DNA from 3 places in the Limnobaculum xujianqingii genome. Region 3 is predicted to be linked to each of the others. Evidence: riboswitches for the same ligand, from Rfam matches in the RefSeq annotation. Region 3 holds a riboswitch; each other region holds the start of a gene.
The links. Region 3 has a riboswitch for thiamine pyrophosphate ahead of thiC (phosphomethylpyrimidine synthase ThiC). Riboswitches for the same ligand answer to the same signal wherever they lie in the genome.

Region 1 (11,032 bases), on a different contig from region 3:
GTGAGTGCGGGTGTGCACCTGTCGCTGTTGGCTCCGTTGCTACAAACGGTATCAGTATTTGGTGATGGTTTACTCAATGCGGTAGATGCCAGCGCATCACAGCTTATTAGTGGAACCATCAGCAATGCACCGGAAGGAACTAAAGTTAGTGTTCTGCTGGGTGGAAAAACCTTTGCTGGTGTTACGCTGGCAAATGGTTCGTTTTCTATTGCTCTGTTACCGTCTGATTTATCTCAGTTACCGGATGGGCCTCTTACAGCGGCAATTACCATAACCACCCCGGATGGAAATACCAACACCGGCAGTGCCAGCGTGATTGTTGGGTTGAAAAATCTGCCACAAATTACCCTTGATCCTCTGTTTAACGGCGATGGTTTCCTCAACCATCTGGAGGCGGGCGTTGCCCAGCTAATCAGCGGGACGGTGACTAATCTTACCAGCGGCAGTGTAACCATTAAAGTTGGTGGCAATACGCTAACGGCGACCATTAATCCAAACGGTACCTGGAGCACAACGATTCCAACCAATGTTCTGAACTTATTACCCGATGGGCCATTGGCTGTCAGCGTATCGGTCAGCGATGGAGTGGGTAATACCGCCAGTGCGGCCGTTTCACTGAACACCATTATTCACAGCCTGCCAACCATTTCCATTGGTTCGATTTTTGGTGATGGCATTCTTAGCCTGGTGGACTTACTGACGTCTCAGGTGATTAGCGGTACCAGTAGCAATCTGGCCGTTGGTGCAGAGATCAGTGTGAAGCTGGGTAGTCTGGCATATATCGCTAAAGTGGGTGTTGGTGGCGCATGGTCGTTATCAATACCACCTCTGGATCTGAAGGCTTTATTAGACGGTAACTTTAGCGTTGATGTATCAGTTAAAGATGTGGCAGGGAACGAAGCTACCGCCAGTGGATTATTGAATGTTATCTCCCATGTACTGCCGACTCTGTCGCTGGATAGCATCTTTAACAATGGCAACCTGAATGCGGTGGATATTCAGAATGTTCAGGTTATTAGCGGTAGTGCCACCAACGCGCAGGGTTCGATCGTTAATATCACGCTGGGACAGAATCATTATACCGCTACGGTTGATGCCAATGGTAAATGGACGCTGAGCGTACCGACGCTTGATTTATCTGCGCTGGCAGATGGTAGTTTTAACGTAAGCGCAGCCCTGACCAACGCAGCCGGAGAAGTAGCCAATGCCGTTGGTAAACTGGATGTTATTACCCATAACTTGCCGAATATTTCGCTGGGAAGTCTGTTTGGTAACGATGGTATTTTGAATATCCTTGATGCCGGACAAACGCAAACCCTGAGCGGAACGCTGAGTAATTTAGTGGGTGGCAGCGTAGTGGTGACATTGGGTAGTACCAATTACACTGCGACGGTGGGTTCAAACGGCACCTGGTCGTTGAGTCTGCCACCCAGCGTGCTGAGTCTATTGAAAGATGGTTCTCTGCACGTGGGCGTGACAGTAACCGATAAGGTTGGCAACACCAAAACTGACGGAACAGATATTTACGTTAAGCTGAGCCCACCGCTGCTTTCTTATAACCCGTTAGCCACGTTGGATATCACAACCCTATTGACTAAAGGGCTGACTATTGGCGGTAGCTCGCGCAACCTGAAAGTAGGTGCTGATGTAAACATTACCCTGTTGGGGCTGGCTTCGCTTACGGCTCAGGTCAAAGCGGATGGAAGCTGGAGTGCCAATATTCATCTGACGCTGGCTCAATTACTGACGCTGAATCTGCTGTCGCCGATTCTTCACTTATCTGCACAGGATGAGGCGCAAAACGGCTTTAGCGTAGATTTGGGACTGGGTACGGTGCTGAACCTGCCTCCGTTAGCGGTTGCCGCACAGGCAGAGCCATTGATGCATGAAGTGGACGCTGCTGCCAATTCTGATGCTTCACATAGCACTCAACTTCTTTCGACAGAAAACACGACGGAAGAGCGTCTGACCTCTTCGCTGAGCTCAGAAAACCACCAGGCTTCATCCGGAGCAGAGCAGAGTGCGGCCGCCGTTTCTGGAACTTTCACTATTGGCGGGGTAACCATCGATTTAGCGGATGGAACTCACAATAGTGGAACCAGCGTTCAGGGCAGCAGTGGTAACGATGTGATCCATCTGAGTACGCTGGGCTTTGGCTACATTGATGGTGGTGCCGGAATCGATACGTTGGTACTGGATGGCGCTAATCTCCATCTGGATCTTACTCAACTGGGCGAGAAGATAACCAATATCGATATCTTCGACTTAGGACTGTCTGGCAGCAACAGCATCACTCTGGATCTGAACGAGGCGCTAAACGTTAAAGATCCAACTCAGGAGCAGCTACTGATTAAGGGTTCTGAGGGCGATAAGGTCAATCTGGTACATGGTCAGGGAGATATCTGGAACTTAAATGGACAGAGCACCATTGGTGGGGTGATTTACGACGTTTATCACAATTCATCCCAAGGGAATAACACACTGGGAGATGTTCTGGTTCAGCAGGGCTTGCACGTTAATCTGGTTTAAGCAGTAAACACTGGTGCGGTCGTTGGCCGCACCGGTCAGAGATAGGGATCGACTCTGGTATAGCTTTATTTATAACAACCATCATCTAATAGAATGTGGGAAAAATGAAATACACCAAACGTTGCCCTGGCGCCGGACATCGATCCGCTGTTCGGCCCTCCAGTTACCTTATCGGTTTATGTTGCGGCATAAGCAGCCTGTTTTTAACTTTTCTGCCCACAAGCTATGCGGCGGAAGAGTATCAGTGGCAGGTTGCTCCCAGTGAACAAAACCAATCCAGTTTATCCATTCATGAAGCGATTTTACGGGCATTTGCCCGTAATCCGCAAATAGCTCAGGCCGCAGCCCAAATTCGCGTTGGGAAAGCCAATCTGAACGTAGCAAAAAGCGGTTGGTTTCCTCAGGTATCATTGCAGGGCGGCGTTGGTCGCTCTCATCAAACCGATTCCTCAGGCTCGCTGGATAATAATGGTTCCGTTGGCCTCAATTTAAAGCAATTGCTGTATGACTTTGGTAAAACCGGAGGCAGCATTGATGAACAGCATGATTTATCTGATGCCTACAATTATCAGCTTTACAGCACTCTGAATGGGGTGGGGCAACAGACTCTGCAAAGTTATCTTCAGGTTAAACGCTATCAGGAATTGGCGCAGGCTGCGCAGCGTAATCTGGCTTCCCTTGAAAGCGTTCGGGAAATGGCTACGTTGCGGGCAGAGGCGGGCTTAAGTTCTCAGTCTGATGTGTTACAGGCAGAAACGCGCATTGCCGGTATGAAAGCCACTTATCAACAGTATCAGGCTCAGGTGATGTCAGCGCAGGCCTCACTATCGGCACTGACCGGCGTGGTTGCTACCGACTATCCGGATTTACCAAAAGACCTGTTGGGGCAAAAGATTTCCGTTAAATCATTACCCTATCAGCAAAATAGCGCAGTTCGTAGCTCTCAGGCTAAGCAACTGGCCGCTGAAAAGCGAATTCAACAGGCTAAAGCTCAGCACTGGCCTACTATTTCAGTGCAGGCTGGGCGTACCCGATATGCTGATGGTGACGGCTCATACTGGGACGATCAGGTACAGCTGGTGGTGGATGCGCCTATTTATCAGGGCGGCGCTACTTCGGCCAGAGTCGATGCTGCGGAAGGGGAGCGCCAGAATGCTCAGGCAGAAGTTGAAGCCAGCAAGCTGGATATCGATCAGAAAGCCTCAACCGCCTATGCCGATTTACTGGGAGCACAGCAGCGTCAGCAAGCGGGAGAAGCACAGCAAGCCAGTGCAGAACAAACGCGCAGCGTCTATCAGGATGAATACCGCCTGAATAAGCGTAGCCTGAATGACTTACTCAGCGTTGAACAAGATGTTTTACAGGCAGATAACGCCGCCATTATGGCCCGCTACGATGCCTGGGATGCCGCAGTACGCTATGCCGGTGCAGTGGATAATCTATTAGATATGTTGGGGATCGAGCGTCAAAAAGTGACCGGCGATGACCTCCCTACACTTGGAGGGTCGTCATAATGGCTAATTTACCCAATTCAGATAGCTGGATAACCGCCATGTCCCGGGCTGCCGGACGTTTTGGCATCTCAACAGATATTAATGCGCTGCGCCAGCAAATGCGCTGGTATGAGAGTTTACCGCTGCCCCGGCGGTTGGAGCGTTTAAGTAGCCTGATGGGCATGCAGGTAAAGATTCAGACGGCGACCAGTGTACGCTGGCGCAACGAAATATTACCGGTAATGGCGCAGTTGCAGGATGGTTCATTGATTGTTTTAGAGTCGCTGGATGAAGAACAACGCGTAGTGTATTGGTTAGGCGACGGGGGCGATTTACTGCGTGAGGAGCCGCTGCCTGAGTTGCTTGCCCGTATCCAGCCGGATGTGGTGTTACTGGGTATTGCTGCCCGTGGGCAGGACTCGCGTATTGATGAGTTTGTACAACCCTATCGTGAGCACTGGTTTTGGCGCCATTTCCGCCATACCGGGCGGCAACTGGCAGAGATTTCACTGGCTTCGATTATCAGTAATGTACTGGCTCTGGCGGGTATTTTGTTCTCCATGCAAGTGTATGACCGGGTTATTCCATCGCAGTCTTATCCTACATTGTGGGTGTTGTTTGTTGGGGTATTGATGGCGGCGTTAATGGAGTTTTTTATCCGCCTGTCGCGTACTCATATTTCAGACTTGATGGGTAAGCATATCGATTTAAAAGTTTCCTCCATGTTTTTTACCCGTGCGTTGGCGATTAAAAATGATTCACGTCCTAAGTCGACGGGCTCCTTTATTTCTCAGCTAAGAGAAATTGATCAGGTACGCGAGTTGCTTACTTCAACCACCGTGGGTGCCGCGATGGATATGCCATTTGTGCTGTTGTTTTTGGCCATCATGGCGGCAGTCGGCGGTGAGTTGGTGTTGATTCCACTGTTGGCTATTCCTCTGATTGTGATTCCCGGTTTGCTGGTACAGTGGCCGATGGCTAAGTTAGCCAAAGAGGGAATGCGTGAAAGTGCCTTGCGCAATGCGGTACTGGTGGAGTCAATCGAGGGCGTTGAAGACATTAAAGCGCTGCAGGCGGAGCCCTATTTTCAACGTCAGTGGGAGCAAACGCACAAAGTCAGTGCTGCGATTGGTATGAAGCAGCGAGTGTGGGGTGCCCGGTTAAGCGGTTGGGCATCGTCGGTTCAGCAAATTACCTATGCCGGAATGTTGGTATTTGGCGCTTATCTGGTGCTGGAAGGCACTATTACCACCGGTACCATGGTGGCCTGTAGTTTGTTGTCTTCCCGTACTATTGCTCCCTTGATGCAACTCACCATGGTGTTCTCTCGCTGGCAGCATGCCAAAAGTGCCATGACCGGACTTAATGACCTGCTTAAAAAACCATTGGATCGCAATACAGAAAAACCGATGGCGCGCTGTCCGGTGCTGGCGGGGCATTATCAACTGAAAGATGTGCAATATAGCTATGACGAAGAAAAAAGCGATTTAGCACTACAGATATCCAGTCTGGATATTAAGCCGGGCGAGCGAGTAGCAATTCTGGGCAAAGTAGGTATGGGGAAATCAACCTTGCTACGGCTGTTGTCCGGACAGGCATTAGCCACCAAAGGAAAAGTGATTATCGATGGTGTCGATATGGCGCAAATAGATCCGGCAGATATCCGGCGTCAGGTAGGTTACCTGTCGCAAGATTCTCGCCTGTTTTTTGGCACGCTGCGCCAGAATTTGATGTTAGGCCATCCTCATGCCACCGATCAGGAGTTGATCCAAGCCTTGCGTATCAGTGGGGCGTTAACGCTGGTACAACAGGATGCCTCCAGCCTTGACCGTTTGATAAATGAAGGTGGGCGAGGGTTATCCGGAGGGCAGCGCCAGATGGTGCTGTTGAGCCGATTAATTGTGCGTAATCCGCAGGTGGTATTGCTGGATGAACCCACCGCATCCATGGATGAACCCACCGCATCCATGGATGAACAGTTGGAAAGCTATGTTATCCGTCAGCTGCAAAGCTGGCTGGTTGGGCGTTCACTGATTTTAGTGACACATCGCCCGGCTTTACTGGCGCTGGTGGATCGAATTGTGGTGGTTGATGGAGGAAAAATTGTCGCAGATGGTGCACGCGATGAAATCCTGAATCAGGCTCGCCATAACACCAATGTTGCATCTATCGTTGCCTGAGGATCGCCCAATGACTGAACTATCAATGCAGGAAGATATGGCTCAGCAAGGACGCCGTCATTCGTCAGTGGTTTGGCTGACGCTATTAGGTGGAATATTGCTTTTTATCTGGGCGAGTTTTGCTTCATTAGATGAAGTTACCGTTGGAACCGGAAAGGTGACGCCTTCAACCCGGGCTCAGGTGATTGAGAGTCTGGATGGCGGCATTGTTTCTGTTATGTCGGTACATGAAGGTGACATTGTTAATAAGGGGCAAGTGTTGGCACAGCTTGATCCTAAACGCTTTCAGTCTAACTACGGTGAGGCAGCATCAAGGGTGAGAACTCTGCGAGCTTCTGCGGAGCGTTTGCGTTCTGAACTGACTGGAGCTCCGCTGGAATTCAGCCCGGATACCTTACAGGAGCCGGAGCTGGTGGCACGTGAGCGTCAACTGTATGAGTCAAGACGACGCAATCTGGATGAAACAGTTTCTAACTTGCAGCGCTCATATAATCTGGTCAATTCTGAACTGAAAATGACCCAGCCGCTAATCGAGAAAGGGGCCGCCAGTCGGGTTGAAGTGATTCGTCTGCAGCGTCAGGCAACGGAACTACAGGGCAAAATTGATGAAGCACGTAATCAGTACGCAGTGCGGGCCCGTGAAGAGCAGGTAAAAAACAATGCCGAGTTGGATGCTCAGATGGAAGTGATGGCAGGTAAAGCCGATCAACTGGATCGCGCCACGCTCTATTCTCCGGTGCATGGGGTGGTAAAAGATATTCAGGTAACCACAGTGGGGGGTGTTTTGCCTCCGGGCGGCAAGTTAATGGAAATTGTACCGCTGGAAGACCATTTGTTGATTGAAACTCGCATTAACCCGCGTGATATCGCTTATATTCGCCCGGACCTTCCGGCAACGGTCAAGCTGACTGCTTACGATTCGTCTATTTATGGCAATCTGGATGGGACAGTAGTGGTGGTTTCACCGGATACCTTACAGGATGAGGTTCGGCGGGATCAGTACTATTATCGGGTTTATGTGCGAACCAAAAATGCAGAGCTGCATAATAAAAACGGTAAGCGTTTCCCCATTATGCCGGGCATGGTCGCCAATGTAGAGATTAAAACCGGACAGAAGACAGTGCTGGAATATTTGATTAAGCCGTTGAATAAGTTAGAGGAAGCATTGCGGGAGCGTTAATAACTTCCTGACAATGCCTTGATCCTTTTACTCAATCGTCTAATATGTAACTTCGACTCGGGGTGCCCTGTGCAACACGCACAGCGGCTGAGATATCACCCGTATTACCTGATCTGGATTATGCCAGCGTAGGGAAGTCACGGTATCCCACCGGTACTGCCTTCTTTAACGCCGGTTGGGAGCTTTATGAATTCATCTCACAACCTTCAACCTTTTCCCGGTTCTGCTGCGGCCCATTGGCTGACGCAATTGCGAACCTCTTCCCCTTTGGTTCACTGCCTGACAAATCAGGTGGTGCAAAATTTTACTGCCAATGTTCTGCTGGCTTTAGGTGCTTCACCGGCAATGGTGGTGGCTCGTCAGGAAGCCGGAGATTTTAGCGCTATTGCCAGCGGGCTTTTGATTAATGTGGGAACCCTGAATGAAACTCAGGCAGAAGCTATGCTGCTGGCGGTGGAATCGGCCAATCGTGCAGCGGTTCCCTGGGTTTTGGACCCGGTGGCAGTAGGTGGATTGGGTTATCGTACTGACTTCGCTCACCAATTACTTACCATGAAACCTGCTGCTATTCGTGGTAATGCTTCGGAAATTATGGCGCTGGCCGGCTTTAGTTCAGCAGGGCGGGGCGTTGACAGCACTGATGATTCTTTAGCTGCGTTACCGGCAGCGATTGAGTTAGCCAACCGCAGTGGCGCTGTTGTTGCAGTGACCGGCGCTATTGACTATGTGACCGACGGTCAAACCTGTTATGCATTGCCTTTTGGCAATCCGCTAATGACTCGAGTGGTTGGAACGGGCTGTGCATTATCCGCCGTGGTGGCTGGTTTTTTATCGCTGGATAAAGAGAAAGCACTCGAACTGGTAGCCAGTGCCTGCATGGTGATGGCTTTTTGTGGTGGAGTGGCTGCCGAAGAGTCTGCCGGGCCGGGGAGCTTTGTTCCTCGTTTTCTTGATTTGCTTTATCAACTGCAACCAGAACATCTGATGGGTAAAACGTTATGAGAATTAATGCATTAACTATTGCCGGCACCGATCCAAGCGGTGGTGCGGGTATTCAGGCCGACTTAAAAACCTTCTCTGCGCTGGAAGCTTATGGCACCAGTGTTATGACCGCGCTGGTGGCGCAAAATACGCTGGGTGTACAGTCTGTTTATCGCATTGATCCTGATTTTGTGGCGGCCCAGCTCAGTTCGGTGCTGGATGATGTGCGTATCGACAGTGCCAAAATTGGCATGTTGGCTGAATCAGATATTGTTCAGGTGGTCGCTGAATCACTAAAGCGCTATTCCATTCCTTACGTAGTACTGGATACAGTGATGGTGGCAAAAAGTGGCGATCCGTTACTGGCTCCTGAAGCGGTAGAAGCGATACGTCGTCAATTGTTGCCGATTGTTTCTCTGATTACGCCTAACCTGCCGGAGGCTGCTGCTTTGCTTGATTGCCCCGTTGCCACCAGTGAGGCTGAAATGCTGGAGCAGGGGAAAGCGCTGTTAGGGATGGGCTGTCCGGCGGTACTCATGAAAGGGGGGCATTTAAGTGAAGCAGAAAGCCCCGACTGGTTGATTACGCCACAGCAAACGCTGCGTTTTAGTGCCCCAAGAATTGCCACTAAACATACTCATGGAACCGGATGCACACTTTCTGCTGCACTGGCGGCATTACGCCCGCGTTGTGATAGCTGGGAGCAGACAATACAGCTGGCGAAAGATTACTTGCAGCAGGCTTTGATTATGGCTGACAGTCTGGAAGTAGGTCACGGCATCGGCCCGGTACATCATTTTCATCGTTGGTGGTAAACATAAAACCTTCTGTAATTAGCTAACGGGGTAGGTTTATGTTTAAACATAGTTAATCGGAGGGAGAGGCCGCCGTTGGGGTCGTAGCAGCTTTAGCTGCCGGAGTGCCCCTAGGCGGACTAGGCCCGACGCACTCTATGGCTAAGTACAAATGGTCTTCCGGTCGAGCACAAAACCAATATACACACTTTAGTTTTTACGACCGGAATATCCATTGAAGCCTATTTATTAGGTTTTCTCGTCAGATAACAAACGCAGTGAATGCTATAGGGTTTGTTCTGTGAGTTTTTTAGCAGAACTTTCTTCTGATTGCTGTTCACTGGCAATCATCGCTAATGTGGTATCCAGCATACGGTTGGCAAAACCCCATTCGTTATCACACCATACCAACATTTTTACCAGATGCTGACCGCTGACGCGGGTCTGTGTGCCATCGACAATAGCGCTGTGAGGATCATGGTTAAAGTCGGTAGAAACCAGTGGCAGCTCGGTATAATCCACAATTCCCTGAAAGGTATTTTTAGCCGCATGTTCTAACAGTTGGTTAATATCTTGCACGCTGACAGGGACTTCCAGCGTAACGCTCAGGTCGATAGCGGTTACGTTGATGGTGGGTACTCGCACTGAAATCGCTTCAAATCGGTCGCAAAACTTAGGGAAAATACGGGTAATTCCCGCCGCCAGTTTGGTATCGACTGGAATGATCGATTGGTTGGCGGCACGGGTACGGCGTAAGTCTTTGTGGTAAGCATCAATCACCGGCTGGTCATTCATTGCAGCGTGAATGGTGGTAACAGTGCCTGAGCGAATCTCAAATGCATCATCCAGCAGTTTGATCACCGGAATAATGCAGTTAGTGGTACAGGAGGCATTGGAAACGATTCGGTGCTCAGCCTTTAAATCATGGTGGTTAACGCCATAAACAATGGTGGCATCTAAGTCGTTTCCTCCCGGATGGGAGAACAGCACCTTTTTGGCACCGGCCGCGATATGTGCTTCGCCATCGGCCCGGCTGCCATAAACGCCGCTGCAATCCAACACGATATCAACGTTTAATGATTTCCACGGCAGGTTGGCGATCTCTTTTTGATGGAATAATTGTATTGCATCATCATCCACCCATAACATTCTTCCTTCCTGACGAACGCGACGGGCAAAGCGCCCGTGAGTTGAATCGTATTTCAATAAATGTGCCATACCGTTAGGATCAGCCAATTCATTAATCGCCACCACACTGATTTTTTTATGATGCTCTGATTCGTACAAAGCGCGTAAAACGCTGCGGCCAATACGGCCAAAGCCATTAATAGCTACTCGGATGGTCATGTTATACCTTTATTGTTCGTTATCATGCCGGCTGGTTAGCATAATGTAATGCAAGAAGATGTGTGTGTTGTGAGATCACAATATCAATAGCCAGACTTGAGATAATCAACAAGATGGCAGACTTCAGGTATCAATGTAAAGTGCGCTAATATCGTTTTTGTATAATTCTATAAATTATAATTAACTTTAGTGATTATATTGTTGCGGCGATGTTGGAGTTTCTATGATTAGATTATCGTTAATTGCTGGTATTACCCTGTTTCTGTTGGGATGCACTTCTGAGTCTTATACTGAACCTTGTCCACGAGGCTCTGGTTGTGTGGTTAACGATCGGGAACGACCGATTTATGACTATGACCCCGCTTCCGATAGCATGAAGCGGGATCGCCGTATGGAACGGATCAGAGATCAGGGTGCAGCAGATAAATCTACCGATCAGGGAACGGTATTTGGTTGGTAACTGACATTCAAAGCGAGTTTACTGGCAGAGGTCTGGTGTCAGAATAGTGTAGTAAATTCCGCTTTGAT
Region 2 (11,032 bases), 1.1 Mb from region 3:
CTAACACTTTTGATGCACATCGATTATTACATTACGCTGCAGAACAGGGTGTGATGGAGGCCACCAGTGAGGCCTTGTTCAAGGGTATGTTCACCGATGGACTCAATTTGGCGGATATTGATACGCTGATTAATCTGGCTAATGAAGTTGGATTGGAGCCATCCGAAGTTAAGGCAGTATTAAATTCCGATCGTTATGCGGATAGCGTTCGTACGGATGAATCCTTTGCCCGACAGTTAAAGATAACCTCAGTACCTTTCTTTGTATTTGATAATAAATATGCGGTATCCGGAGCGCAGCCTGCAAATGTGTTTAGCGACATTCTGGTAAAAGTGCAGGAAGAGAAGGCTCGCTTAATTCAACTGGATAATGCCTCACAGGGACCATCCTGTTCTGATGATATTTGCTATTGATTATTATCTGACCGATGTTTTCCGGCTGGTGGCATATTCTGGTCGGAAAAATACCGGATCATCTGGCGACAGGCCAAATCGGACTGTTTAGCTTTAGCTGGTTACACCCAATATGCGTGCTGCATCAGATTTTCCACTGAGAAGGTCCTGTGTTGAATCGTCATAAACGATATTACCTTCTACCACCAACAGTGTTCTCGGTGCGATACGTGCTGCATCATCCAGATTATGCGAAACCATCATTAATGTGAGCTGTTGTTCATCACATACGCTTTCCAGCAGAGATAACATGTCGTAGCGCAAAGCAGGATCGAGCGCAGAGAATGGTTCATCTAAAAGCAGGATAGGTTTATCTCTGACCAGACAGCGGGCCAGCGCAGTACGTTGACGCTGGCCACCGGATAGCTGAGAGGGCAAACGGTCAAGGTAATCAATGAGTCCTACCCGACGGCAAATCTCCAGCCGTCTTTGTTGCTGATCTGGCGTTAACTTAAGGCCGGGATTAAGCCCCAATCCAATATTTTGCTCAACGGTAAGGTGAGCAAACAGATTATTTTCCTGAAATAGCATAGAAACCGGACGCTGAGCCGGTGGCGTATGGCTGTGTTCAATATTGTTCAACCATAAGCTACCGCTTTCAGGCATGACGAATCCGGCAATCAGATGTAATAAAGTGCTTTTCCCGGCCCCGCTGGGGCCTAGAATGGCAACGCGCTCACCAGCCTGAATATTCAGGTCAAAACACATGGATAGCGGTGGATAAAGATAGCTTAATTTATTCAGAGCGATCATGGCTACGTCCGGGAAGTCGTTCAATCAAAGAAAACAGAAAAAAGCACAGCAGCAATAACAGTAAGGCCGTTACGGCACCAGATTCACTGCGGTAATTTCCCAACTGCTGATAGAGATAGTAGGGTAAGGTGCGAAATTGTTCATTGCCGAACAGCGCGATCACGCCAAAATCACCAATCGACAGCACACTGACAAAGGCTAATGCCTGAGCCAGTGGGCGCTTCAGGGCTTTTAACTCAATCCAACGTAATCTGTTCCAACCGGTTAACCCTAACGATAAGCTAAGTAAAGAATAGCGCTCACCCAGATCGCGCATCGGGTTTTCCAGTACTTTTAACGCATAAGGAATTGCCATCAGTGCATTAACCAGTATTACGATGCCATCAGCAGAGTCTGGCAGTCCGGTGGTGCTGTTTAGTAGTAAAAAGAAACCGGTGGCTAACACAATGGCTGGCATAGCCAAAATGACCATACCGCTGATTTCGAGTCTGGCTCCCCAGGGGTTGTGGCGTAGGCGAAGTTCTCTGCTGCTCCACAATAACATCATAGTTAGCGCCAGGCTGAGCAACCCGGAACCCAGAGCAATACGCAACGAGGTAAATAATGATTGCCACATTGCGCTTTGTTGAAGCACCTCAAGTGCTGCGCTATTAATACCATCCAATATTACGGCCATCAGAGGTGGAAGCAGCAAACATAAGGTCAGGGTAATCAGCAGACCATCGGTTATTTTACTTAGCTGGGAATCTTGCCGGTCTCGCCATTGTTGACCGTAGGTATTTCCCACGGGTAATGACGGGTTGAGGCGCTGGCTGAGAAGTACAATAGACAGACAACAGACCAGTTGAATTAATCCTAATAAAGCGGCGCGTTGAGGATCAAAGTCATAATGCAGCGCCTGATAAATGGCCAGTTCAACGGTGGTTGCTTTAGGACCGCCACCGAGAGATAACACGGTAGCAAAGCTGGCAAAACATAACATAAACACTAATGCACCGGTTGGCAGGATTTGACGCTTTAAGGCTGGCCATTCAACAAAACGAAAGCGCTGCCATGAGTTCATGCCTAATTGCGCAGCTAACTGACGTTGCTCAACCGCAATACCTTCCAGCGACTGGAGCAGCAGCCGGGTCGATAACGGTAAATTGAAGAAGGCATGCGCCAGCAAAATGCCCTGTAATCCATAGGGAGAGAAATCATAGTCAAACCCCATGGAGCTTAGTAAGTTAGCCAGCCAGCCTCGTTGACCATATACGCTGAGTAAGCCAAAAACAGCGACCAGCACCGGCAATACCAGCGTCATTGCGCACAGGCGCAACATCAACGTTCTACCAATAAAACGTCGGCGATAAAGTGCCCGGGCAACAAAAATGGCCGGTATCAGAGAAACCAATACTGATAAAAAGGCCTGCCAGAAAGTAAAACGTACCACATGCCACAGGTAGCTGTCATTTAATAGCTGCCGGATATCCCCGGCAGGAGAATAAAACCACAGCGCAGCAAAAGCAGCGAACGCAACGCTGAGGATCAACGTTGCGGCAATCAAACCCGGCCAAAGCCAGAAGGGAATTAGCGGCTGACGGCGTTTTGCCATGCCTGAATCCATGAACTACGGTGTTGTGCTACATCTTCAGGGCTAAACTCCAGCGTTGCTGCAGGTTTTGCTGTTTGCGTAAACGCTTCCGGTAGTGGAATATCAATAACCGGATACATCCAGTTGGTGGTTGGAATTTCCTGTTGGAATGCTGGCGTCATAATAAAAGCCATAAATTTGGCTGCCAACTCAGGCTGTTTGCTATTAGCCAACATACCTGCAACTTCAACCTGCATATAGTGACCTTCACTAAAGTTAGCCGCAACGTAGCGATTATCTTTCTCTTCAATCACGTGATAGGCCGGAGAAGTGGTATAGCTGAGGACTAAATCGGCCTCGCCTTTAAGAAACAGGCCATAGGCGTCACTCCAGCCTTTGGTTACGGTAACCGTTTTCTTTGCTAACTTTTGCCAGGCCTGTGGAGCCTTATCGCCGTAGACTTTTTGCATCCATAGTAGTAAACCAAGACCCGGTGTGCTGGTACGTGGATCCTGATAGATAACTCGCCATTTCTCAGGGCTTTCAATCAATTCATTCAGGCTTTTTGGTGGCGTCTTTAGCTTTTCGGTATTGTAAACAAAAGCAAAATAGCCATAGTCATAGGGAATAAAGGTGTCGTCTTTCCAGCCGCCGGGTAAGGTTAGTGAGTGGGCATTTACATCTAGTTTATGTGAAACAAATAAGCCAGACTGCTTCGCAGCAACCAACAAGTTGTTATCTAAACCCAAGACCATATCTGCGGTACTTTTTTTCCCTTCCATCTTTAAGCGATTAAGTAATGATACGCCATCAGCCAGCGGAACCAGTTTCAATTCACATTGGCACTGCGCTTCAAAAGCTTTCTTAATCTTTGGGCCAGGGCCCCAGTCAGAGGCAAAGGAGTCATAAGTATAAACGGTTAGAGTAGGGCGGTTGTCTGCCGCATTAGCCAGTAACGGGCAAATGGCAAGAAACCCGATTGCGGTGATGAATTTTTTAAACACTTTGCACTTCCCTAAATAGATTAGTCGGAAACAAAGGTCTTTGAGTAATTTAAGCTATTCAGCGAGCGGATAAAAAAACTGAACAAACTCTCAAATCCCTCCGCCGGGATTAACCGGATCAGGTTCTACGGGTATGGTCTGGTGTGGTTTCACACGATGAACACATTCTCAGCTTTATTTAGCACCCCGTTGAGAAGGGCACATTGTAGAGTCTGTTTAGCTTGTGGGAAAGGGATTATTATCAGGAGTGAATACTAACTTATTTATTACTGCTTTCAGCCACAGCCTGACAGCTTTTCAGACAGTGGCGGTTTATCAACGGCAATTGCCATTAGCCCATAAATTTATGCCAGTACAAAGAGATAGGAATAATAAGAATTAAAGCGGGTAAGAAGTTGACCACGGCAAAGGTTTTTATCTGAGCAATACGTAATCCAACGGCAATCATAATAATACCTCCGCAGGCGGAGAAATCCCCCAGCGTAATCTCTGTCATATACGGCATAATCAAGCGAGCAGAAAAATAGAGGGTACCCTGAACTAAAAGCTGAGGGATAGCGATAGACATGACGGCTGCCCCCATGGTGGTGGCAAAAATCATGGCAGTGAAGATATCCAGAATAGACTTAACCACCAGCAGTTGATAATTACCCGTCATCCCTTCAGTGAGCGCACCAACAATACCGGTACCTCCAGCACAAAACAGAACGATTAATGCGGTAAAATTCTGGGTGTAAAGCTCAGGCGTCATGCTATGGTTTCGCACTGGAATAATTCGAGCTAGTCCACGTTGCACCAGAGAGCCAAACTTTTGCACGCCTTTTTCCATATAGCAGATTTCACCGATAGCCAGCCCCACGATCAGGGCAAGTGCAACAGCGGGTAATTGCTGAACTTTAATCGTCATTACCACACCCATGGCAATGGATATCATGGCGAATGCAGCCGGCAGGCCATCTTGCAAACGTTTTGGCATCACTGGTGCTAAAAAAAGGCCTAATCCTCCGCCAATGAAAACGGCTGCGCTGTTTAGTAATGGACCAACCATGATTTCTTCCTACTTTTGTTTTTTTACAGGCAACGTCATCCTGTTCTTTTGGAGATAGCCTGGTTATCAGTACCCATATGGGCTAGGGGATGAACGCTTATGAAGTTTGTTGTTAGCAGAAGGTACAGATTCAACAACAAAGAGTAATGTAGATGATATCCCATTTTATCAAAGTTGTTTTTGCTTATTGTGGGCAAATTTATATCACATAGTGTGTAAATTAAAAATGACGGCAGCCTGATAGAGAGCGAGAGTGATTACGCGGGTTTATCAGGCAGAACTCGCTACTTTTTGATACTTGTCAGGATTATCTTGTTTTTATTAGTTATTTATAATAAATATATTTATCAGAAACTGTCATCAATATATTCTGGTTTATAGCTTAAATAATATTTGTATATTGATAGAAATAAGTATTTCTTAGGTGTTTTACTTACGCTGTATTTGTCATTTGTTGTTTTTATAAGTACCGTCTTGCACCGTTTTAATGTATTAATTATTCGGTCTTATATATGATATAAAATTAGTTTAAATTAATAGAAATAAAAAAATCATTTGTGATAAAAATAATCACGCCTTAGAACTTCGAGGCTTTTATTTCGACCATCAGCTTTTGATTGGTTTTTATATCTATAAAAGGGAATTATCATGCGTGAATTACAAAACAGTGAAATTGAACAAGTAAGCGGTGCTTGGGCTGCAAACTTTACTGATGCTCTGGAAGGTGCTTTAGTTGGTTTCGGCGAAGGCTTCTCAACTGGCCTGGGTTTAGGTACTAAAGTTGGTGGCTCTGGTGGCGGCGTATTAGGCTTTGGTCTGATCGGTTCTCTGGTTGGTGCTTTTGTTGGTCCAGTTGTTGGCGGCATTTACGGCACAATCGGTGGATTTGCTTTAGGTAAAGATGAAATCAAATCTATCGCTAAAGATTACCGTGACGCGTTCACTAAATAATCTTAGATTATAGTTTGTGTGTAAAACAGAGAGCCTGGCTCTCTGTTTTTCGTTTTTGATTATAATTATTTGAAGATAAAAAGCGATTCTTCAATAATAGTGATTATCATTTAATCAATCTTCTGCTGTACGGTAATAATCAAAATTAATTAGCCTGTAAGGCTAACTAATACTCAACATTATGATTTATAAAAATTAATATATTAATAATTGATTAATGTAAAACAACGCTTTTGAGGTGCGTATACTGACCTGGATTTAAAAAGAAAATTCGTTAACAGGTCAATTATATATAAATTAAAGTGTGTTACTTGATTAACGAATGATAGGAAATTATCTTAGTCAGGTGAAATATTATGCACCCCAAACCAGTTTCTTCTGCGAGTGACACCACCTTTGTTGCTATTTCTCCTGCCTCTTTAAATTTATTTTCTCAAGCAAAAAAGATCGCTAAATACCATGTTCCGGTGCTGATTACCGGAGAAACAGGCACGGGAAAAGAGTGTATTGCCAGATATATTCACCACCATGCTTTTGGTCAGGATGCGGCCCCTTACGTCGGCGTAAACTGTGCCGCGATTCCGGAAGATATGCTGGAAGCCATGTTGTTTGGTTATGAAAAAGGCGCTTTTACTGGTGCGGTAAATAGTATGCCGGGAAAGTTTGAGCTGGCGAATGGTGGAACTTTACTGTTGGATGAAATTGGCGATATGCCGTTATCGCTGCAGGCTAAATTATTACGCGTTTTACAAGAACAGGAAGTGGAGCGATTAGGGAGCCACAAGAAGATTGCTTTAAATATTCGCCTTATTGCCTCTACCAATAAAGTTCTGGAAACAGAGATTGAACAAGGACGTTTCCGGCAGGATCTATTCTATCGTTTATCGGTTGTACCTATTCATATTTTGCCATTGCGGGAACGCCCGGAAGATATTTTACCGTTAGCTAAACGTTTTATTCGTAAATATAGTTCTTTCTCTGATGATGTTCTCCATTTGGATGAGTGCGCTGAACAAACACTTTTACACCATGCGTGGCCTGGTAATGTTCGGGAATTGGAGAACGTTATTCAGCGGGGCATTATTATGAGCAATGGTGGATTAATTCAGCATGCGGATTTAGGGCTAAATAATAGCGTTGTCACAGAGGGGATTTCCGCTTCAGAACCATCAGAACAATCAATAAAAAATCTAAAAACGCGCGGACGTCTGGCTGAACACCAATACATTATGGACTTGCTGAAACGGCATAAAGGCAGTAAGTCCAAAACAGCACAATTTCTTGGTATTACTCCCCGAGCGTTACGCTATCGCCTCGCCTCTATGCGTAAGCTGGGGATTGATGTGGAATGCATTTCATCATAGCGTTTTATATCTGAGCCTGTTATGCCCGGGTGGATAATATCTGATGGTTAAGCGCACTAAGCCTGCTGCATTCATGCATCCGTTGCATGATATCGTTCCATAACTCTTTAGCCTGAATATGATGATTGGCGGGTAAGCGGGAAAATAAAAACAAAATGCCTTCGTCATGCGGGGGAATGCATAAGTTTTTTAGTGTCGATATACGTTTCTGTGCAGACTGAGTCAACTGATGATAAATATGGCTAATACGCTGGTTAATCTCATCTATTGCATCAGTTTTACGTGCGGTAATCATAGCCTGCTGCTGTTTTAGCAACAAAATAAGCCTGATATAAGATCTTCGGTCGAGCTGAAGTTCCGCCAGCAATTCCATAATTTGTTCTTGTAGCATCTTCACTTGTCCACACCCCGATAGTAATCCAGGATCGTGCTGGCAATGTGCTCTGGGTTGACGCCTATTCTTCCAAGTTTGAGTGCTGCTTTAATAGTAGTGACTTTTTGAATATCCACTTCCGGCAAAATAGCGAGTATCCGCAAGGCTTCTTTCAGGTGTGAAGGTGAATCTTCATCGCCTTGTATGCTATGACTTTCTTGCGATTGTTTAGTTAAGGTTGACCGATTTTTACTTTGATAATCAAATAAATGTGGATGAGTTTCTTGAGTATGAATCGCTTTCATAACGCTTCCTTTGGCTTAATTAATCAGAGGTAAGCCATCTGCTGTTATCATCGAACGTATATTGTTACGCTCCGTAGAAAACCGACACTCACCGGTTTTATTCAGGTGAGTGTCGGTTTTGTCATACTCAGATTAAGCGGTTGTACCTGATTAAAACTTTAACTGTTTGGTCAGGAATTTTTATTTCAGGCGATATTTGATCTTTTTCAGAAGAACCAAAAGGATCGTTTTGCCGTCGTATTTTTAGGTGCCGGTATCATACTAATCGGAGAGCCGTTGACATTGGATATCTTATCCTGAACGACGCTATTGGGATAAACGAATAGTAATCCATTCTGAGAAACGATTAGCTGGTTGGTTTCTACGGCATAGCTACTGAGAGCCAGATTTCGCTGTTTACTAAAGTCCATTACGCTATTAATCAATTCATCGTGCTCTGGGCTGTAGTAATAGAGTGGTGTAAATGTAAAATCTGGGTATTCATCATCATGATTTTCTTCATCCAGAATCATTTTTCCTTTAAAAATGAATCTCTCATCAGTTGGTTTGGTAATGCTGACTAACAGGTTCTGAATACCGGAATAAAGACGAATGTTGTAGACCTCGTCTTTTTCAGATAGCAGATCGTAAAAACCAATTTGCGACTCAAGATCAATATTTGATAAGGATGGTATTCTGACGGATTCCGGTATCGCAGGTAACTCGGCAGATGTTGTTCCAATACATAACCCTGTGATAAATATAATGAATGATAATATTTTTAATTTGTTAGCTATGACAAGTAACCAGTTCATTTAATTTTCTCTCTGTTTCCTGATAAACCAGCGTATTTAATTTTTCGCCGTTAACCCGCCAGTGAAAAATGTTCATGCTGAGCTCTTTATTTTCACAGGCTGATTGAATTGAGAAGGTGTAATGCAGTATTGAATCCGTAGCCCGATAGTAAGCATGAATAATGGTTTTGGTATTACTCAAAGACTGGTTAATTTTATTTAGTGATTCTTTTAGCCTTTCAGGAACACTGTAAGATTCCTGTCTGGTTGGTGTGGCTTTTTTTGCTACATTGTGAAGAATTATATGGTCATAAGGCTGAATCTGATCTCTTGTCACGCTCATTCCATCAGGTGGTGAAAGGGGTGCCGGAGAGCTAAATAATAATTTGCCAGAAGCAAAAGCCATCAGCATTATTGCGGCCATCCCAAAAAGATATTTTTTGGTTTTTTTCAGAATAGCCCCTACATTGCGTTTCTTAGTCGGAACCTCTTCCTGTTTAAGAGCTGCTGCCAGGCAGAAATCTTCAGCAACAATTTTAGTTCCTGTCTGATGCTCTATCGATTGATCTTCAATCTGCTCAATATTTTTGATATCAGAATCATGGAGGACTTCATCGTTACTGATTTCATAGGTTTCATACTGACAGTACTCTTTTTCCAGCAAGTAGCCTTTTTTAGGAATGGTTTTAATAATGCGCTGATGTTTACCGTTATCATCTAACGCAGATCTCAGTGCATGAATGGCATTTGGTAAACTGTTATTACCAATAACTCGATTTTCCCAAACCAGATTAGTTAGCTGTTCTCTTGAAAGTACGGTACCTGCATGTTGTGCAAGCACGTCCAGTAGCTTTAACTGATATTCACCAAGGCGTTTAACGTCTTTTGTTTCTCTGTGGTTAATCGCTCCTTGTTGGTAATCGATTAACCAGCCGTCGATGAAACAGTGTGTGTTAGTTACGTTCATGTGAATGAATTTTTGCCTTTTCAAGTTGTATTTTAAGTAAGTGATGCTATCGAGAATTATATATAGAGAGGCAAAGGAATAATTATTTCGTTTCAATGAGTGTTTTGTCATTAAAACAATTGCGAGTTCCATTCAGGCAGGGGAAACGAAAGGGTACTAAAATGTCTGATTAACTATTAATCCTCAAGTGGAGGTTTCAGACAGTTGTATAACGTTTATTTTAACCTTTACCTAATTTATCGTATGTTCGATGGCTATATTTTTACGCGAATAATCATAAGCATTCAATTGTTTTGAAAAAAAACCATTATTAATAGTTGTAACAAAATAAGTTTTATTTATTTATTTTTGATTTAATTATTTGATTTTTATGAAATTAATTTCATTAATTGTTTTAATTAATGAAATTAATTGTTTTAATTAATTGTGTTTGTATTGATGGTTTTTTGGGGTTTTAACTCTGTGTGGATAATGTTTTTATTGTTGATTATTTGTTATTTTATCACTTGTTATTGTTAAGTTTAAAGCGTTTTTTATGTGTATGTTATATTAGTGAATTAAATGTCTTAGTGATGATAATTATTATTTCAAATTTTAAGACGTTTAGCTGTCTTTTAAAGAGCACATATCTTTAATTGGTATTTTATTATTCTGACAGATAATGCTTGTGAAGCCATATATAGAGTTTATTGAAATACTCATTTATTTAAAGGTGGGCATTCTTAATAAAGAATTAAAATTTTTATACATGGCTTCTATAAATTCTCCTGATTATTGGATGATCTTTATTCACATCATTATCTCTTTTAATCATCTCATCTTATCGCTGAGTTAAACCACCGGAAATGAGGAGGATGGTAAGCCTTCCTTTTCCGGAAAATTCATTTCCCCTATTTATCTATTTGATTGTTTTTTAAAAAAATAATTTCTGGCACGTGAATTGCTATACAAAGCTCAGAGAATAACCTGAGAGAAAAGTCAGGAAATTTTTAAAGCATTAGCGTCATGACTATTCAAACCAAAGAATACATGACCATTCACATGCCAGCGGGCTTGCTGGCCCTAAAAATGGATAAGCAAAAGGACATGTTACTACCGGGTAACAGCAGCTTTTGATAGGGAGTAACAGACCACATGCAGACAACAGCACGCAATATATCCAACATTAAAGCCCCTGTTTTAATGAGTTCTCAGGAAGAGGGGCAATACTTGCAATGCTATTTGCCTCTGGTAAAACGAATCGTCAATCAACTGGCTTATCAGGCAAATAGCGTTATGGACCGTCAGGATATGGAACAGATTGCACTGATGGGATTGCTGGAAAGCCTGAGGCGTTATGGCCGACCCGATGAACAATTTGCGGCTTATGCAGTACATCGGGTCAGGGGCTCGATTTTAGATGAGCTTCGTCAACTTGACTGGCGACCACGTAGTTTGCGTCAGAAGACCCATCGGTTTAATGACGCGAT
Region 3 (11,032 bases):
CCCGTTCCGCGATGGTATTGATGCCGCTGCAGCTGTAGGTATTACCTGCGTTATTCAACCAGGTGGTTCTATTCGTGATGACGAGGTTATTGCTGCTGCCAATGAACATGGAATTGCAATGATCTTTACTGACATGCGCCATTTCCGTCACTAATACCAGTAACTGAATTTCGACATTTACACGGAGCCAGAAAGATGAACATATTAATTATTGGTAATGGTGGACGAGAGCATGCTTTAGCATGGAAAGCAGCCCAGTCACCGCTGGCTGATAAGGTATTCGTTGCTCCCGGCAATGCCGGTACTGAACTGGAACCAAATCTGATTAATGTGGCAATCGCCGCAACAGATATTGATGCTCTGGTACATTTCGCCCAAAAAGAAAATATCGGTTTAACTATTGTTGGCCCGGAAGCACCGCTGGTTAAAGGCGTGGTTGATGCTTTTCGCAAAGTTGGGCTAAAAATCTTTGGCCCAACTCAGACAGCTGCTCAGCTTGAAGGCTCAAAAGCCTTCACCAAAGATTTTCTGGCACGTAATCATATTCCCAGTGCGGAATACCAGAACTTTACCGACCTCAATCAGGCACTCGCTTATATTCGCGCCAAAGGTGCACCTATCGTGATTAAGGCCGATGGTCTGGCGGCTGGTAAAGGCGTTATTGTGGCAATGACTCTGGAAGAAGCCGAAGAGGCAGCTAAAGATATGCTGGAAGGCAATGCCTTTGGTGACGCAGGCCATCGTATCGTAGTTGAGGAGTTTCTCACTGGTGAAGAAGCCAGCTTTATTGTGATGGTCGACGGCAAAAATGTCGTTCCAATGGCAACCAGTCAGGACCATAAACGTGCTTATGATGGTGATACTGGCCCCAATACGGGTGGGATGGGTGCTTACTCACCAGCACCAGTAGTGACTGATGAAGTCCATCAACGCATCATGGATCAGGTTATCTGGCCTACGGTAAAAGGTATGGAGGCGGAAGGTAACACCTATACTGGTTTCCTGTATGCCGGATTAATGATTGACGATGCTGGTCAGCCTAAGGTAATCGAGTTTAATTGCCGTTTCGGCGATCCAGAAACTCAGCCTATCATGCTACGTATGCAGTCCGATCTGATCGAGCTTTGCCTGGCCGGTGTGGAAGGCAAGCTAAATGAAAAAACTTCCCATTGGGATCCGCGTGCATCGCTGGGTGTGGTTCTGGCCGCTGGCGGTTATCCTGGTGATTACCGTACCAACGATGTAATTACAGGGTTGCCACAACAAGAAATGGAAGACGGCAAAGTTTTCCATGCGGGTACCAGCTTGAAAGAGTGTCATGTTGTAACCCAAGGTGGACGCGTACTCTGCGCGACCGCATTAGGAAACAGCGTTGCCGAAGCCCAACGCCGGGCTTACGAAATTGCTGCACAAATCCAATGGGACGGCTGCCTCTACCGTAAAGATATCGGCTATCGCGCCATCGAACGCGAAAACCAGAAGTAATTCATTACGTCAGTAACACAAAAGGTCGCCATATGGCGACCTTTTGCTATTCAATTTAACAGATTTCAAACGGAGGGAGAGGCCGCCGTTGGGGTCGTAGCAGCTTTAGCTGCCGGAGCGCCCCTAGGCGGACTAGGCCCGACGCAAGCTGAAGCTAAGTACAGATGGTCTTCCGGCCGATCGCCGGGATGATATATGCAACATCGCCATTACGGCCGGAATATTCTCTAAAGCTGATTAAAAGACCCCATCACTCTCAAAACGTCTCCAGCTTCGGCTCCCACGAACAAAAATTCTCATTCGCCACCAGCAACAACTGTATTCCTCGCGGCGCATCTAACCACGCCAGACTGATAAAGCCGCCGTTACGGACTCGCTTTTCAATCCATGACTGCTGTTCATATGAAAATACTGGATTTACCGCTTCGCCGGCACAGGTAATAACTTCACCGTTTTTAATATAGCCTTGATGCAAGATAATCTTACCGGCATCAAGCGACTCACTGGTTGTCAGAATTCGCTGCTCTTCATATTTTAATCTTAGAATATCATCTGCAGAGAGTTGCTCATTGCGATCCGCCAGTTGGCGCTGCATAAAACTGGGGTTACCTTCGCTATCCAGACGCATTAATTCTTTAGGATAGCCATCAGATGTTTGAACTTCACGGCGGATCAAACTTACTTTACCTGCCGAGTATTCATAATAAGTGGAGACAGTGCTGCCGGTATAAGGCGTATATACACTCATCAGCCGCATGGGCTGCCCTTCGCCGCTGATTTTAGTCCAGATTCTCATCATGCCATCAGTGGCAATATAGCCAGAGGCACTTAGGGTAGGATCTTTTGGTGAAGTACTGCATCCCACAAGAATCAGACTACTTATAACAATCAATCGTTTTATCATGGTCTGAATATAATAAAAGGGGCCAATCCGCCCCTTTTTTTATCTCATTAAGTGGCTGTTAATTACTTCTTAACAGCTTCTTTCAGCGCTTTGCCAGAAACAAATGCTGGAACATTAGCTGCAGCAATTTTGATTTCTTTACCAGTCTGTGGGTTACGACCAGTACGGGCATTACGATGATTCACTTTAAATGTACCAAAACCAACCAGTTGTACTGGGTCACCATCTTTCAGAGACTCAGTAATTGCGCCTAAGGTTGATTCCAGAGCCGCTTTGGCCTGAGCTTTAGTAATACCAGCCTTGTCTGCAATTACGTCAATCAGTTGAGTCTTGTTCATAAATTATCCTTACAATGTGTTTTATGGCATGCAATGTATCGAATACGGGCGGGAAAAGAAAATTTCTAAACCCTTAGCCTGAGCGTCTCGATAGCCACCTTTCAAAGGCAAGACAAATGTAGACCAATAGAGGGCGGCTGTGAAGCCTTAACATGCTATTATTTAAGCTCTGAATCACGTTTTATCATCTATTGTGTTAAATTTATACCAATATTGCTGGTTGCGGCCTCTTTCAGGTCCGCTCTTAGCCCTTTTATCAGCTCAATATCACGCTCTTCGCATTCAACCAGCAAGCGATATATTTCCCACTGAACATCAAATTCATGCTCAATGAGTGGCAAGGCTTTTAGCTCATCGTCGGTCATTTCGCGATTAGCTTCCGTCATTTCCAGCATCGCTACCGTACGAACTGACAACTCACTCACCGCTATAGCATGTTCTAATGTTTCACCACTTAAATGAGAGTGTAATACCTCACTCAGTGCAACACAGGCATCAATGGCCGGATAAACACCATACATATCAAATTGTTCTGCATCTGGAATGATATCTTCCAGCTTCTCCAGTTGGCTATCAAAATTTACTTTCGCGCCCTTCACCACCAGCGTTTCCCAAATCAAATCCAGAATACGGCGATATACTTGAGGCTCTGCAAACCCGGTCTGGTGGCAAAACGCCTGATAATTTGGATACATACGCTCACATAAGCAGGCCATAAAAGTGTAGTGCTGCCAGCCGGTCAGCTTTTCCATACGTTTGTGAATCGGGTTACGTAGCATTAATAAATCTCATTAATATTCAATATGATGGGAAAATACCCAAATTATAATAGCCGTAGCTTAATCAATACTTTTTTCTGGATGTTCAGCCAACCAGCGTAAAAACGCAGGACGCCTTGAAGCTATAGCATCAGCCCAACGGGTTGGTTCCGGCAGGCGATAGCCGCGCATACAACGTTTTACCCATACCAGTGCACTATCCGGGCTAATTCGATGCCCAACAGAAATATACAGCGGCTTGCAACGCGCTTTACTATTCCATACCCAACCAAGAAATTCATTCTTATCAGTCAGTTCGGCCAAATCACCCGGTTCTGAGGCTTAATGGTGAGCTTTTGCCATGCGGCCAGTAAAGCAGGACATTCGCGAAAAGAGAGTAATCCGGGAATATAGGGAATATTTGTTGGCACTCGGGCAATCTGATATTCCACCAATTCCAACCCGGGATAGCTCAAAATAGCTATCGCAGCCCGGGTTATAGTTCCATCCTGTTCAAAACCAACGTCTGCACCGGCTATCCAGTCAGGCTCAGTAAAACCCAGCCGATCGTCTTTAACAATCAACCGGGCTTTTTTCGACTGTTCTGCCCGCAAAGAAGCGGTATCAATCATGATAGGCGCGAGACAGTTTATGAACCGCTTCGACAAAGGCACCAGCATGTTCAGGTGGAACATCCTGATGAATGCCATGGCCCAGATTAAATACGTGGCCGTTACCATGGCCAAATCCGGAAAGAATTGTTGCTACTTCCTGCTCAATTCTGGCTGGAGGAGCATACAACATAGAAGGATCCATATTTCCCTGTAGCGCCACGCGATCGCCCACCCGCTTACGGGCATCGGCAATATCGGTAGTCCAGTCCAGACCAAGCGCATCACAACCGGTAGCCGCCATGGCTTCTAACCATTGACCGCCACCTTTAGTAAACAATGTTACTGGTACTTTGCGGCCTTCATTTTCTCGAATCAAGCCAGCAACGATTTTGTGCATATAAGCCAGTGAGAACTCCAGATAATCGCGCCCGGTTAATACGCCCCCCCAGGTATCAAAAATCATTACTGACTGAGCACCCGCTTTAATCTGAGCATTCAGATATAAAATGACGCTGTCGGCAATCTTATCCAGTAGCTTGTGCAATACGGGTCCATCGGCATACATCATCTTTTTGATTTTAGTAAATGCTTTGCTGCTGCCACCTTCAACCATATAGGTTGCCAGAGTCCAGGGACTGCCAGAAAAACCAATGAGAGGAACCTCGCCCTTCAGATTGCGACGAATAGTACGCACCGCGTTCATCACATAGGCTAATTCTTGTTCCGGATCGGGAATCGGTAGATTATCGACATCCGCCTTGCAGGTAATAGGACGTTCAAAACGAGGACCTTCACCAGCTTCAAAGTAAAGCCCCAATCCCATAGCATCAGGAATAGTTAAAATATCGGAGAACAAAATGGCCGCATCCAGCGCATAACGACGCAGTGGCTGTAACGTGACTTCACAAGCCAGTTCAGCATTTTTACACAGTGACATAAAGTCACCGGCCTCTGCTCTGGTTGCCTTATATTCAGGCAAATAACGACCTGCCTGACGCATCATCCAGACAGGAGTTACATCAACAGGTTGGCGTAATAACGCACGCAGATAGCGATCGTTTTTTAATTGATTCATTATTTTTATCCTTCTGGTATTGCGCGCATTGTAGCATGCAACAAGCTCTTCCAATATAAAGAGGGCATATTACTATATCTGCCCAATATACTGGTCGGCAAAATGCTAATAATCATGCTCAGATCGACATATTGCGATGGTATCTTCAATTAATCGACGCGCTACTGTACCAGGAGGCGGAAGTTGAGGAAGATTGTCATAACGAAACCAGTCGGCATCCAGTAATTCTGAAGTATCGATTTTCAGCTCTCCACTCGCATAATCAGCTAAATAAGCCACCATCAGAGAGTGTGGAAATGGCCAGGGTTGAGAAGAGATATAACGCAGATTTGTCACCTGCAAATTACTCTCTTCTTGCACTTCTCTGGCTACTGCTTGTTCCAGCGTTTCACCTACCTCGACAAAACCCGCCAGTGCAGTGTAGATCCCACCCCGATGGCGGTTATGCTGCGCCAGCAAAATTCGGTCTTCACGGCGTATCGCAACAATAATACAAGGTGCTATTTGAGGATAGTAGCGTTGACGACAGTTATCACATAAACAGGCCCACTCGCGCTCGCTGACATACATTGGATGACCGCAGTAACCACAGAACTGGTGAGCCCGATAGAACCCCTCTAACTGAACAGCTCTGCCTGCCAGCTGAAACAAACCTCTATCTTCATTTAGCAATTGTCGAACTGAAGCCATTTCTCTTGAGCGCTCTTTACACACCAGCCAGACTGACTCACTTTGCCACTCGCCAATTCGATGTGCCTTTTCTCCCGACAAACCAAAATCGTTGGCACTACCATAAGGCACCTCACCTTTTGGCAGCCATAACTTCCCGGCGTGGCTCAATAACCACCAGCCTGATTCATTACCTTGTAGTTGTTGCTCCATAGCCGTTTCGCTCAACCTCTTAATTTACTGGAAATCTGACAACAATAGATTTACATTACTTTAACTTGCTATTTTACTAACAGCCATCACTCTGGAAACACTATGCTAAACCAACTTGAAAGCTTAGCCGAGCGCGTGGGCGGCAAAATTAAACTGATTGATCAGTGGTTAGAATCACGTAAAAACTTACTGGTTACTTATTACCGTCTTGTTGGTATTAAGCCAAACAAAGAAAAAAATATCCCTCTCGATGAAAAAGCCCTAATCGATTTTGGACACCATTTGGTGGACTACCTCTCCTCTTGTCATTTTCATATTTATGACAAAGTCATTATTCAGGAAGAAGGTGCCAGTAGCCCCAATCTGCTGATTGGCCAAAAAGCCTACCCGAGATTAGAAGAGAACACTCAAAAGATTATGGCGTTTTACGATAATTATGTCGAAAAGGGCATCAACGAAGACACCATATTACAACTGCATGAAGATCTTTCAACTGTTGGCGAATTGCTGGAAAGACGCTTCTCCCTGGAAGATAAACTAATTCAGGAAGCCACTAACAGCTGGCTGAGCCATCACTCTTCTGCTGCATCAAAATAATCACTAAACGTGGTGCCATTCACTGGCACCATTAAAGTATAAACCCGGCGCAAAAAACAAACTTGTGGTTTTTGTTAGCTTACTTATACTGTGTTGCATCACCGTTTTTGGTGATTAATCTTGTCGGAGTGCCTAGTACCACCCTGGTGACACAGGCTGAGACCGTTAATTCGGGATCCGCGGAACCTGATCGGGCTAATACCCGCGAAGGGAACAAGAGTAATTTCTTCCAGATAAACTGAAACTGTTTAACGCCTTTTCTGCTTTATCGTTACTCCCTCTCCGAACTCCGGACAAGCAATCCTTAATTTTATTAGGAGTTTGCTATGTCTAACCGAAGAACCCAACGCGCTCAGGCGCAGCAATTTATTGACCAGCTACAGGGAAATGCCTTTCCCGACTCAAAACGTATCTATCTGCAAGGTTCACAAACAGATTTACGTGTTCCTATGCGTGAAATTCAGTTATCGCCAACGCTGATCGGTGGTAGCAAAGAGGTGCCTGAATATCAGGATAATGAACCGATTCCGGTTTACGATACTTCTGGCCCTTATGGCGACCCTCAGGCAACGCTGGATGTGCGACAAGGGTTACCGGCGCTGCGAAAAAACTGGATCGAACAGCGTGGTGATACTGAGCCATTACCTCAGGTTAGTTCGCACTTTACCCAAAAGAGACTGGCGGACGAGGGTTTAGACCACTTGCGTTACACTCACCTTCCCGCCCCTCGCAAAGCGAAACCCGGTAAACGAGTTACCCAGTTGCACTATGCCAGAGCGGGTATGGTAACGCCGGAAATGGAATTTATTGCCATTCGCGAAAATATGGGACGGGAGGGCATTCGTACCGATGTATTAAAGCAGCAGCATCCCGGACAAAATTTTGGCGCGGTATTGCCGGACAACATCACCCCCGAATTTGTCCGTGATGAGGTGGCGGCTGGTCGGGCTATTATTCCTCTGAATATCAATCATCCGGAATCAGAACCGATGATCATCGGCCGAAACTTTCTGGTGAAAGTAAATGCCAATATCGGTAATTCTGCGTTGACCTCTTCTATTGAAGAAGAAGTAGAAAAGCTGGTTTGGTCTACTCGCTGGGGAGCGGATACGGTGATGGACCTCTCCACCGGTCGTTATATCCATGAAACCCGCGAATGGATTATCCGCAATAGTCCGGTACCCATCGGCACTGTTCCTATTTATCAGGCGCTGGAAAAAGTAAACGGCGTTGCTGAAAACCTCAGTTGGGAAGTATTTAAAGATACGCTGGTCGAACAGGCTGAACAAGGGGTTGATTACTTCACTATTCACGCCGGAGTACTACTACGTTACGTACCAATGACCGCCAATCGTCTGACGGGTATTGTCTCACGAGGCGGTTCCATCATGGCGAAATGGTGCCTTTCCCATCATCAGGAGAACTTTCTCTATCAACACTTTCGCGAAATTTGTGAATTATGCAGCCAGTATGATGTTGCACTTTCGCTGGGCGATGGCCTGCGCCCCGGCTCGATTCAGGATGCTAACGATGAAGCCCAGTTTGCAGAACTGAAAACGCTGGGTGAACTGACTAAAATTGCCTGGGAGTATGATGTTCAGGTGATGATTGAAGGCCCGGGCCATATTCCTATGCATATGATCCGCCAGAATATGACCCTTGAGCTGGAACACTGTCATGAAGCACCTTTTTATACCTTAGGCCCGCTGACCACCGATATCGCCCCGGGATACGACCATTTTACCTCTGGTATTGGTGCCGCCCTGATTGGTTGGTTCGGCTGCGCCATGCTTTGTTATGTCACTCCCAAAGAGCATCTTGGCCTGCCAAATAAAGACGATGTAAAGCAAGGACTGATTACCTACAAAATAGCTGCTCATGCTGCCGATCTGGCGAAAGGACACCCTGGCGCACAAATTCGTGATAACGCCATGTCAAAAGCCCGCTTTGAATTCCGTTGGGAAGATCAGTTCAATCTGGCCCTCGACCCGGAAACCGCACGAGCCTATCACGATGAGACATTACCTCAGGCTTCCGGCAAAGTTGCCCACTTCTGTTCAATGTGTGGACCAAAGTTCTGTTCAATGAAAATTTCTCAGGAAGTGAGGGATTTCGCCAAAGATCAGGCGCAACAAAATCTGCTGTTGGTAAAAACCAGTGGAATGAACGAAATGTCAGAAAATTTTCGCGCTCAGGGTAGCGAACTTTATCACCCTGCCGCCTCAGATACCGCAATAACGGAGGAAAACTCTCATGGCTGATACCGCTCTAAACCATCTTTCAGCATTACCCGACATCCCATTTCCTCCTACAGAGAAAAAGCTGGGGCTCTATCCGGTAGTTGATACTCTGAGCTGGATTGAACGTTTGCTCAATGCAGGCGTCACCACCATTCAGTTACGTATTAAGGATCAGCCTGACATCGAAGTGGAAGATATTATTCAACAGGCAATTGAGCTGGGAAAACGCTTTAATGCACGCCTGTTTATCAATGATTACTGGCGACTGGCGGTCAAACATCAGGCTTATGGGGTCCATCTTGGCCAAGAAGATTTACTCACAGCCGATCTCAGAGCCATTCATCAGGCGGGCCTGCGTCTGGGCGTTTCTACCCATGATGACCAGGAGCTGGCGCTAGCCGTTGCTGTTCGCCCTTCTTATATTGCCTTGGGTCATATTTTTCCAACCCAAACCAAAGACATGCCTTCGGCTCCACAGGGATTAGTTGAACTAAAACGTCATGTGGCCACTATCCCTGATTATCCTACCGTTGCTATTGGCGGTATCAGTATCGACCGGGTACCTGAAGTATTGGCTTGCGGAGTTGGTAGCATCGCCGTGGTGAGTGCAATAACGAAAGCTCAGGACTGGCGTCAGGCCACCGCAGAACTGCTCCGATTAATCGAACACGAGGAGCGTTAATTATGCTGAACGACAGCGAGTTTTTGCGCTATAGCCGTCAATTACTGCTGGAGGATATAGGACCGGAAGGGCAAATCAAACTCAGACAATCTACAGTATTGATCGTGGGGCTGGGCGGGCTTGGCTCTCCGGTATCGCTCTATCTGGCGGCAGCTGGCGTAGGCAACATATTATTGGCGGATGACGACAAGGTTCATCTGACTAATTTACAGCGTCAAATACTGTTCCGTACTCAGGATATTGAACGTTCTAAAGCCGAACTGGCAAAAGAGCAGTTACAGGCGCTGAATCCACAAATTCGTTATCAAGTTCTGACCCGGAGACTTACCGGCGAGAATCTGAATCAAATCTTATCCCAGGTCGATCTGGTACTGGACTGCTGCGATAACATGGCAACCCGTCATGCAGTTAATGCCGCCTGTATTCAACATAGTATTCCACTGGTCAGCGGCAGTGCAGTCAGTTTTAGCGGGCAGCTAATGGTTATCAAACCCCCGTTCGATCATGGCTGTTATGCCTGCCTCTATCCTGAACAACAAGAACCCGAACGTAACTGCCGTACCGCCGGAGTACTTGGTCCAATGGTTGGAACAATTGGCTCATTACAGGCACTGGAAGCAATAAAACTGCTGGCTGGAGGAAGTTCAGCGTTGGAAGGCAAACTGCAACTATTTGATGGCAAACAACATCAGTGGACTACTTTACGCTTGCATCGCGATCCGGGCTGTCAGGTATGTGGAGGTCAATATGCAAATTAGGGTGAATGAATCACCGGTTAGCGTGGAAACCCCAGTTACTCTGTCAGTTCTGCTCCAACAGTTAAATAAATCCACGGTGGGTATGGCAGTAGCCGTTAATCAACAAATATGCCCGCGAACTCAGTGGGATAGCCATTTACTTCATGATGGCGACGAGATTTTACTTTTTCAAGCCATTGCAGGAGGTTGATATGTTAACCATTGCAGAGACAATATTTACCTCACGTTTGTTTGTGGGTACCGGAAAGTTTTCGTCTTCAAATATGATGATGCAGGCTATTGCGGCTTCAGGCTCAGAACTGGCTACCATGGCAATGAAACGGGTCGATATTCATAGCAACAGTGATGCTATTTTGGCACCACTACAGCAGCATGGCATCAGGCTGTTGCCGAATACCTCCGGAGCAAAAACCGCCGCTGAGGCTATTTTTGCGGCTCAGTTAGCCAGAGAAGCGCTGGAAACTAATTGGCTTAAGCTGGAAATTCACCCTGACGCGCGCTATCTACTGCCTGACCCGATTGAAACCCTAAAAGCAGCAGAGGAATTGGTTAAACAAGGATTCATTGTACTGCCCTATTGCGGTGCCGATCCGGTGTTGTGTAAACGCCTGGAAGATGTTGGCTGTGCCGCAGTGATGCCATTAGGTGCACCCATTGGTTCCAATTTAGGTTTGGTCACCAAAGAGTTTTTAAAAATCA

Region 1: linked by a shared signal. The riboswitch ahead of thiM (hydroxyethylthiazole kinase) and the one ahead of thiC (phosphomethylpyrimidine synthase ThiC) in region 3 are both predicted to bind thiamine pyrophosphate.
Region 2: linked by a shared signal. The riboswitch ahead of thiB (thiamine ABC transporter substrate binding subunit) and the one ahead of thiC (phosphomethylpyrimidine synthase ThiC) in region 3 are both predicted to bind thiamine pyrophosphate.

What each region holds. Positions count from the first base shown of each region.
Region 1 is NZ_JABMLK010000001.1:1,622,661-1,633,692, reverse strand. It holds gene GOL65_RS07450 (Ig-like domain-containing protein) at 1-2,529, shown strand, start outside; gene GOL65_RS07445 (TolC family outer membrane protein) at 2,634-4,043, shown strand; gene GOL65_RS07440 (type I secretion system permease/ATPase) at 4,043-6,202, shown strand; gene GOL65_RS07435 (HlyD family efflux transporter periplasmic adaptor subunit) at 6,213-7,382, shown strand; TPP riboswitch at 7,431-7,534, shown strand; gene thiM (hydroxyethylthiazole kinase) at 7,569-8,384, shown strand; gene thiD (bifunctional hydroxymethylpyrimidine kinase/phosphomethylpyrimidine kinase) at 8,381-9,178, shown strand; gene epd (erythrose-4-phosphate dehydrogenase) at 9,443-10,504, opposite strand; gene GOL65_RS07415 (hypothetical protein) at 10,728-10,964, shown strand; gene GOL65_RS07410 (hypothetical protein) at 10,983-11,032, opposite strand, start outside.
Region 2 is NZ_JABMLK010000002.1:317,428-328,459, forward strand. It holds gene GOL65_RS15250 (DsbA family oxidoreductase) at 1-413, shown strand, start outside; gene thiQ (thiamine ABC transporter ATP-binding protein ThiQ) at 507-1,205, opposite strand; gene thiP (thiamine/thiamine pyrophosphate ABC transporter permease ThiP) at 1,189-2,799, opposite strand; gene thiB (thiamine ABC transporter substrate binding subunit) at 2,775-3,782, opposite strand; TPP riboswitch at 3,860-3,981, opposite strand; gene GOL65_RS15270 (DUF554 domain-containing protein) at 4,114-4,830, opposite strand; gene GOL65_RS15275 (DUF5862 family protein) at 5,479-5,781, shown strand; gene GOL65_RS15280 (sigma-54 interaction domain-containing protein) at 6,138-7,145, shown strand; gene flgN (flagellar export chaperone FlgN) at 7,165-7,536, opposite strand; gene GOL65_RS15290 (hypothetical protein) at 7,539-7,823, opposite strand; gene GOL65_RS15295 (hypothetical protein) at 8,030-8,617, opposite strand; gene GOL65_RS15300 (winged helix-turn-helix domain-containing protein) at 8,592-9,563, opposite strand; gene GOL65_RS15305 (FliA/WhiG family RNA polymerase sigma factor) at 10,698-11,032, shown strand, end outside.
Region 3 is NZ_JABMLK010000002.1:1,443,464-1,454,495, reverse strand. It holds gene purH (bifunctional phosphoribosylaminoimidazolecarboxamide formyltransferase/IMP cyclohydrolase) at 1-154, shown strand, start outside; gene purD (phosphoribosylamine--glycine ligase) at 196-1,485, shown strand; gene GOL65_RS20725 (DUF1481 domain-containing protein) at 1,742-2,377, opposite strand; gene hupA (nucleoid-associated protein HU-alpha) at 2,452-2,727, opposite strand; gene GOL65_RS20715 (YjaG family protein) at 2,916-3,506, opposite strand; partial or broken gene GOL65_RS20710 (endonuclease V) at 3,567-4,117, opposite strand; gene hemE (uroporphyrinogen decarboxylase) at 4,110-5,174, opposite strand; gene nudC (NAD(+) diphosphatase) at 5,280-6,056, opposite strand; gene rsd (sigma D regulator) at 6,159-6,653, shown strand; TPP riboswitch at 6,768-6,883, shown strand; gene thiC (phosphomethylpyrimidine synthase ThiC) at 6,980-8,914, shown strand; gene thiE (thiamine phosphate synthase) at 8,907-9,575, shown strand; gene GOL65_RS20680 (HesA/MoeB/ThiF family protein) at 9,578-10,333, shown strand; gene thiS (sulfur carrier protein ThiS) at 10,323-10,523, shown strand; gene GOL65_RS20670 (thiazole synthase) at 10,525-11,032, shown strand, end outside.